2 linked regions of the Euzebya sp. genome follow. The protein of the gene in region 1 binds, or shares a complex with, the protein of each later gene. Links are inferred from orthologs where the notes say so. Each region holds a gene or a part of one and is shown in the gene's direction. Other genes may lie near its edges.

What was found.
Region 2: the proteins of secA (region 1) and secY are in contact, whole or in part, in a crystal structure (PDB 3DIN), measured with the Thermotoga maritima proteins. The link is inferred for Euzebya sp. from one-to-one orthologs. Residues at the interface, in WP_004082002.1 of Thermotoga maritima: Glu261, Ala262, Arg263, Lys300, Ala301, Arg302, Thr303, Ile304, Ile305, Leu323, Tyr324, Asp325, Pro326, Val329, Ser330, Tyr333, Ile336, Lys340, Phe345, Val349, Glu363, Phe364, Tyr374, Ser375, Gly376, Gly377, Glu393, Ile395, Thr482, Ser483; in WP_004081795.1 of Thermotoga maritima: Glu108, Gly109, Glu110, Glu111, Ala236, Glu237, Arg238, Arg239, Ile240, Thr241, Ile242, Gln243, Tyr244, Ala245, Arg246, Arg247, Val248, Thr249, Gly250, Arg251, Arg252, Val253, Tyr254, Gly256, Ala257, Ser258, Thr259, Tyr260, Leu261, Pro262.

Annotation. Positions count from the first base shown.
Region 1 is NZ_CAXQBR010000094.1:120,634-124,359, forward strand. Bases 170-3,583 are described here. They hold secA (preprotein translocase subunit SecA), read left to right. Parts: upstream 170-512; coding sequence 513-3,383; downstream 3,384-3,583. Other genes in these bases: ACEQ2X_RS20900 (cell wall-binding repeat-containing protein), read left to right, coding at 3,429-3,583. In the rest of the region: more of ACEQ2X_RS20900, read left to right, coding at 3,584-3,726. UniProt on the Escherichia coli protein: Required for protein export, interacts with the SecYEG preprotein conducting channel.
Region 2 is NZ_CAXQBR010000074.1:9,438-12,558, forward strand. The notes cover bases 303-3,111. They hold secY (preprotein translocase subunit SecY), read left to right. Parts: upstream 303-966; coding sequence 967-2,256; downstream 2,257-3,111. Other genes in these bases: rplO (50S ribosomal protein L15), read left to right, coding at 446-892; ACEQ2X_RS16145 (adenylate kinase), read left to right, coding at 2,349-2,930; map (type I methionyl aminopeptidase), read left to right, coding at 2,967-3,111. Outside these bases: more of map, read left to right, coding at 3,112-3,121. UniProt on the Escherichia coli protein: The central subunit of the protein translocation channel SecYEG. Consists of two halves formed by TMs 1-5 and 6-10.

The DNA of each region.
Region 1 (3,726 bases):
CCGGCGGGCCGTGGCTGCCGTCCGCGGGGGCGCTGGCGACGATCGCGGTCGACCAGGGCGTGGTCGGCGCGGCGGAGGCCGGCGACGCGATCGAGACCGCGCTCGTGCCGCTCATCGCGTCCCTCGCGCTGGTGCGCCTCGTCGTGGCGATCCGCTCGCTGCGGGCGGCGCACGCCACGATCGCGGCGCCGGCACGCGGCGTGGACGGCCTGCTGCTGGTGGACCTCGACCGGGATCGACCGGCCGGACGGGCGGCACATCGCCCGGACGCTCGTCGATCTGGCTCACCACCTCGGTCTGCGGGTGGTCGCGGAGGGCGTCGAGGAGGAGTCGCAGCGGGCCGCGCTCGTCGCGATGGGCTGCGACGTTCTGCAGGGCTACCTGATCGGACGTCCCGTCCCCCTCGACCGGTTCCTCGCCGACCACGCCGATACCCTTGAGGTGACCTGACGGGTCGCGGGCACGGCGCTGGCGATGCGTCTGAAGAGGATCACGACACGAGGGAGCCCACCATGGTGCTCGACAAGCTGCTGCGTCTCGGTGAGGGGCGGCGCCTCAAGCAGCTCTGGAAGTCCGTCGACGAGGTCAACGCCCGCGAGGACGACGTCAAGGCCCTGTCCGACGGCGAGCTCGCAGCGCGGACCGACGAGTTCAAGAAGCGCCTGGCCGACGGCGAGACGCTCGACGACATCATGTTCGACGCCTACGCCACCGTCCGCGAGGCCGCCTGGCGGGTCCTGAAGCAGCGTCCCTTCGACGTCCAGATCCTCGGCGGCATCGTGATGCACCAGGGCGACATCGCCGAGATGAAGACCGGTGAGGGGAAGACGCTGACGTCGACCGCCCCGGTGTACCTGAACGCCCTGGCGGAGAAGGGCGTCCACGTCGTCACGGTCAACCCGTACCTGGCCAGCCGCGACGCCGAGTGGATGGGCCGCGTCTACGCGTTCCTCGGCCTGACCACCGGCTACGTCTACCCCCAGCAGAAGAAGGCGGACAAGCGGGCCGCCTACGCCTGCGACATCACCTACGGGACCAACAACGAGCTCGGGTTCGACTACCTGCGCGACCACATGGTCCTGAGCCCCGACCAGCTCGTGCAGCGCGGCCACAACTTCGCGATCGTCGACGAGATCGACTCGATCCTGGTCGACGAGGCCCGCACGCCCCTGATCATCTCCGGCCCGGCCGACCAGTCCAGCCAGTGGTACGAGATCTTCGCCCGGCGCATCGCCCCCAAGCTGACGCGGGACACCCACTACGAGGTCGACGAGGCCAAGCGGACCGTCGCGGTCACCGAGGAGGGCGTGGAGCGCGTCGAGGAGCTCCTCGGCGTCGGCAACCTCTACGAGAACGCCAACACCCCGCTGATCCACCACCTGCAGAACGCCATCCGGGCGAAGGAGCTGTTCCGCCGCGACGACGAGTACATCGTCGAGGGCGGCGAGGTGCTGATCGTCGACGAGAACACCGGTCGCACCCTCCACGGGCGGCGGTACTCCGAGGGGCTCCACCAGGCCATCGAGGCCAAGGAGGGGGTGACGATCAAGGAGGAGAACCAGACCCTCGCCACGATCACCCTGCAGAACTACTTCCGGACCTACGACAAGCTCGCCGGCATGACCGGCACGGCGAAGACCGAGGAGAAGGAGTTCGCCGAGATCTACGAGATGGGTGTCGTCGAGGTGCCGACGAACCGGCCGGTGCAGCGCGACGACAAGGCCGACCAGATCTACAAGAGCCTCGACGCGAAGCTCGACGCGGTGACCGCGGACATCAAGGCCCGTCAGGAGAAGGGCCAGCCGGTCCTCGTCGGCACGGTCAGCGTCGACCGGTCCGAGCAGCTCTCCAAGCGGCTGACGGTCGCCGGCGTCCGCCACGAGGTCCTGAACGCGAAGAACCACTTCCGCGAGGCCGACATCGTCGCCCAGGCCGGTCGCCTCGGCGCGGTCACCGTGGCCACCAACATGGCCGGCCGCGGTGTGGACATCATGCTCGGCGGCAACCCCGAGGCGCTCGCGACGAAGGTCGCCAAGCGCGAAGCCGGCGCCGAGCCGGTGCTCGACCCCGAGACCGGTGAGGTGGAGCCGACCGAGGTGTGGCGCGAGCGCTTCCAGGCGGCCTACGACGCCGCGCTGGCCCGCTACGAGTCGGAGTGCGCGGAGGAGAAGCAGCAGGTCCTCGACCTCGGCGGGCTGTACGTCTGCGGCACCGAGCGCCACGACAGCCGTCGGATCGACAACCAGCTGCGCGGCCGTTCAGGCCGTCAGGGCGACCCCGGTGAGTCGCGGTTCTACCTGTCCCTCGAGGACGACCTGATGCGCTTGTTCAACGCGAGCGCCGTCGAGAGCATCATGAACCGGCTCAAGATGCCCGAGGACCTGCCCATCGAGCACAAGATGGTGTCGAACGCCGTCGCCCGGGCCCAGGCCCAGGTCGAGAGCCGGAACTACGAGATCCGCAAGAACGTCCTCAAGTACGACGACGTGATGAACGCGCAGCGCAAGATCATCTACCGCGAGCGCGACACCGTCCTCCACGGCGAGGACGGCGAGGTCGAGGCGATCGCCGAGCAGTTCGTCGAGGACGCCGTCGAGAACCTCACCACGCTCTTCGCCCCGCCCGGGGTCTTCAGCGAGGAGTGGGACCTCGACCAGCTCGCCGAGCGCGTCCAGACCACGTTCGGCATCGACGACCTCGACATCGACCCCGCCGCGTACGCCGGCAAGGACGCCCACTTCGAGCTGCGCGAGGCGCTCGAGGAGCGCGTGATGGACGCCTACGGCGATCGTGAGGAGCAGGTCGGCGCCGCCGCGATGCGCCAGGTCGAGCGACGGGTGATCCTCAGCGTCGTCGACCGCGTGTGGCGTGAGCACCTCTACGAGATGGATCAGCTCCGCGACGGCATCGGCCTGCGGGCGGTCGGCCAGCGCGACCCCCTGGTGGAGTACCAGCGCGAGGCCTACAACGCGTTCGTCGACATCCAGGCGCGGATCAAGGAGGAGTCGGTCGGCTACTTCTTCAACCTCCCGGTCCGCACCGAGGAGGCCCCCCCGGCCGACGAGTCGGGGAACGGCGCGAAGGCGGCGTCACCACGCCCGACGATCCGCCGCCCGTCCCTCGACGGCCGCTCGAGCAGGCCGATGGAGGCCCAGCTGAGCTACTCCTCCTCCCAGAGCGGTGCTGCGTCCCCGGCCCGCGGATCGAGCAGCTACTCGGTCCCCGCCGGGTCCACCACGGCCGCCGCCCCGGGCTCGGCGAAGGAGAACGCGGCCGCCGCGGCAGCCCAGACCGGCACGGTCCGCAACGACGTGAAGGTCGGCCGGAACGACCCCTGCCCCTGCGGGAGCGGGGAGAAGTACAAGCGCTGCCACGGGTCGTAGGTCGGTCGTTAGCCGTTCGTTAGGGGCGGGGGATAGCGTGCGGCCATGCGTCGTGCCACCCCCCTCCTCTGCGCCCTCGTCCTCCTCGCCACCCTCGTCACGCCCGCGACCGCGCAGGACGGACCGGGGTGGCTCTACGTCGGCCTCGACGGCGACATCGTCGCGATGCGCCCCGACGGCACGGACCAGCGGAACCTGACCGCCACGGCCGACCGCTGGGAGGACCACCCCGACGTCTACGACGTCAGCGGCCGCGACGTCATCACCCAGTACCAGCTGATCGGTGAGGACGGGGAGCCGACCCGCCAGGGTGGCATGCACTACATCAACCCGGTCACCCCCG
Region 2 (3,121 bases), on another replicon or contig:
GTCGTCCAACGGCGCGAAGCGCAACCAGCTCGCGACGCTGCGGTCCCTCGGGCTGCGCCGGATCCGCCACACCGTGGTGGTCCCGGACCGCCCCGAGTTCCGCGGCATGGTCGCCACGATCAACCACCTGGTCGTCGTCGAGGAGGTCCCCGACGGGACCACCGTGCCGGCCCGGGCCGTGCGGACCGCGGTCTCCGTGGCCGACACCGGCGAGCCCGGCGTCGTCGGCGTCGTCGAGGGCCCCTCGGAGAGGACCGAGGAGCTCCTCGAGGACCAGGGCGTCGCCGGCACCGGTGCCGACAGCTCGGCGGACGTCGTCCAGAACACCCCGCAGATCGACCCGGCCCGCGGGAAGGCCGTCAAGGGCGGCACGTCGGAGAACCCCGACGTCGCGGACGCGGCGCTCGACCCCGAGCCGGCGTCCGACGAGGAGGAGTAGTCCACCATGAAGCTCAACGACCTCAAGCCGGCTCCCGGCTCGACCCGGCGCAAGACGCGCAAGGGTCGCGGCGAGGCCGCCGGCAAGGGCAAGACCGCCGGCCGCGGCACCAAGGGCACCGGCGCGCGGAAGAACGTCCCCCTCGGGTTCGAGGGCGGGCAGATGCCGCTGCAGCGCCGCCTGCCGAAGCTGCCCGGCTTCACCCCCCGGAACCGCGTGGAGTACGTCGGCGTGAACGTGTCGCGGCTCGAGTCGGCCTTCGAGGCCGGCGCGACCGTCGACCCCGCCGCCATGGCCGCGAAGGGCCTCCTCCGCGACGCGGAGGAGCGGGTGAAGATCCTCGGCGACGGCGAGCTGTCGACGTCGCTGACCGTGTCGGCGCACGCGTTCTCGAAGTCCGCGGAGGCGAAGATCACCGACGCCGGCGGCACCGTCCAGCGCCTGACCCGCTGACCCGCCGGCAGTCGTGCCAGCATGGACCTGACGTGGCCCCACGTCGGGTCCCTGCCCGAACGGAGTTGACCTAGATGTTCCGCGCCTTCGCGAACGCCTTCAAGATCCCGGACCTCCGGGGGAAGATCCTCTTCACCCTCGCGATCATCGCGGTGTACCGGCTGGGATCGGTCATCCCGATCCCGGGGGTCGACTACCAGGTCCTCGACGGCATCCTGCAGCAGGCCGAGGCGAGCGGCGTCGCCGCGCTCCTGAACCTCTTCAGCGGGGGCGCGCTGACCCAGCTCGCGGTCTTCGCGCTCGGGATCATGCCGTACATCACCGCCAGCATCATCATGCAGCTGCTGGCGGTGGTGATCCCGAAGCTCGAGGAGTGGCAGAAGGAGGGGGCGACCGGCACGGCGCGGATCACCCAGATCACCCGGTACGTCACCGTGGTGCTGGCGATCCTGCAGTCGACCGGCCTGATCGTGCTGATCGAATCCGGCCAGCTGTTCGGCGGGACGATCCCCACCGCGGGGCTGATCCCCGACGACTCGGTCCCGATCCGGGCGCTGATGGTCCTGACCCTCACCGCCGGCACGGCCTTCATCATGTGGCTGGGTGAGCTGATCACCCAGCGCGGCATCGGCAACGGGATGTCGCTGATCATCTACGCGGCGATCCTCGCGGCGCTGCCCGGCCAGTTCTCGGCCATCTACCAGCAGAACACCGTGCTGTTCGCCGTGTTCGTGCTGGTGGGCCTGATCCTCATCGTCGGCGTGGTGTACGTCGAGCAGGGCCAGCGCCGCATCCCCGTCCAGTACGCCAAGCGCCAGGTCGGCCGACGCCAGTACGGCGGCCAGCAGACCTACATCCCGCTGAAGGTCAACCAGTCCGGCGTGATCCCGATCATCTTCGCGTCCTCGCTGCTGTACCTGCCGCAGCTGAGCGCCTCGATCGTGAACAACGACGGCCTGACGAACTTCGTCAACCGCTACTTCGCGACCGGCGGCCACCCCGTCTACATCGCCACCTACCTGGCGCTGACGATCTTCTTCGCCTACTTCTACACGGCCATCACGTTCAACCCGATCGACGTGGCCGACAACATGAAGAAGTACGGCGGGTTCATCCCGGGCATCCGCCCGGGTCGCCCGACGGCCGAGTACCTGGATCGCGTCCTGACCCGCATCACCCTGCCGGGGTCGCTGTACCTGGGTGCGCTCGCCATCCTGCCCCTCGTCGTGCTGGCCCTCGGCAACGTGCAGTTCCCGCTCGGCGGGGCCACGCTGCTGATCGTGGTCGGCGTCGGGCTCGAGACGATGAAGCAGCTCGAGAGCCAGCTCATGCAGCGCCACTACGAGGGCTTCATCCGCGGCTGACGGATGTGCGGCCGCCGTCGGGCAGGCCGTAGAGTGACCCGACTGTCCGTGCACGGCGCGGGGTGACGACGATCGTGGGAGGAGCACGCGAAGTGCGATTGGTACTGCTTGGCCCGCCGGGTGCGGGCAAGGGAACGCAGTCGGCCGCCATCGTCGAGGAGTTCGGCATCCCCCACATCTCCACGGGGGACATCTTCCGGGCGAACGTGAAGGGCGAGACGCCGCTCGGCAAGGAGGCCAAGGGCTACATGTCCCGCGGCGAGCTCGTGCCGGACACGGTCGTGAACCGGATGGTCGCCGACCGGCTGCGCCAGGCCGACGCGGAGAGCGGCTTCCTGCTGGACGGCTACCCGCGCACCGTCGGCCAGGCCTACACCCTCAGCGGGATGATGGCCATGCTCGACGTCGACCTCGACGCGGTCCTCCACTTCGAGGTGCCCGACGCCGAGCTCGAGGCCCGCATCGCCAAGCGGCAGGCCACCGACGGCCGGGACGACGACGACCACGAGGTCTTCAAGCGCCGGATGCAGGAGTACCGGGACCAGACCACCGAGCTGATCCCGCACTACCGCAGGGCCGGTCTGCTGATCGCCGTCGACGCGCTCGGCAGCATCGAGGAGGTCCGCGAGCGGGTGCTGGGCGCCTGCCGCGAGGTGCAGACCGCCGGCCGCTGACGGTGTCGCCGCCCCGCGCGGCGCTACGGTGGGGCGATGATCATCCGCAAGTCGCCCTCAGAGCTCGAGGTGATGGCCCGGTCGGGCAAGATCATCGCCGACATGCACGAGATGCTCGCCGCGGCCGTGCGCCCGGGCATCTCCACCGGTGAGCTCGACGCGATGGCGGAGGACTACATCGTCCGCCACGG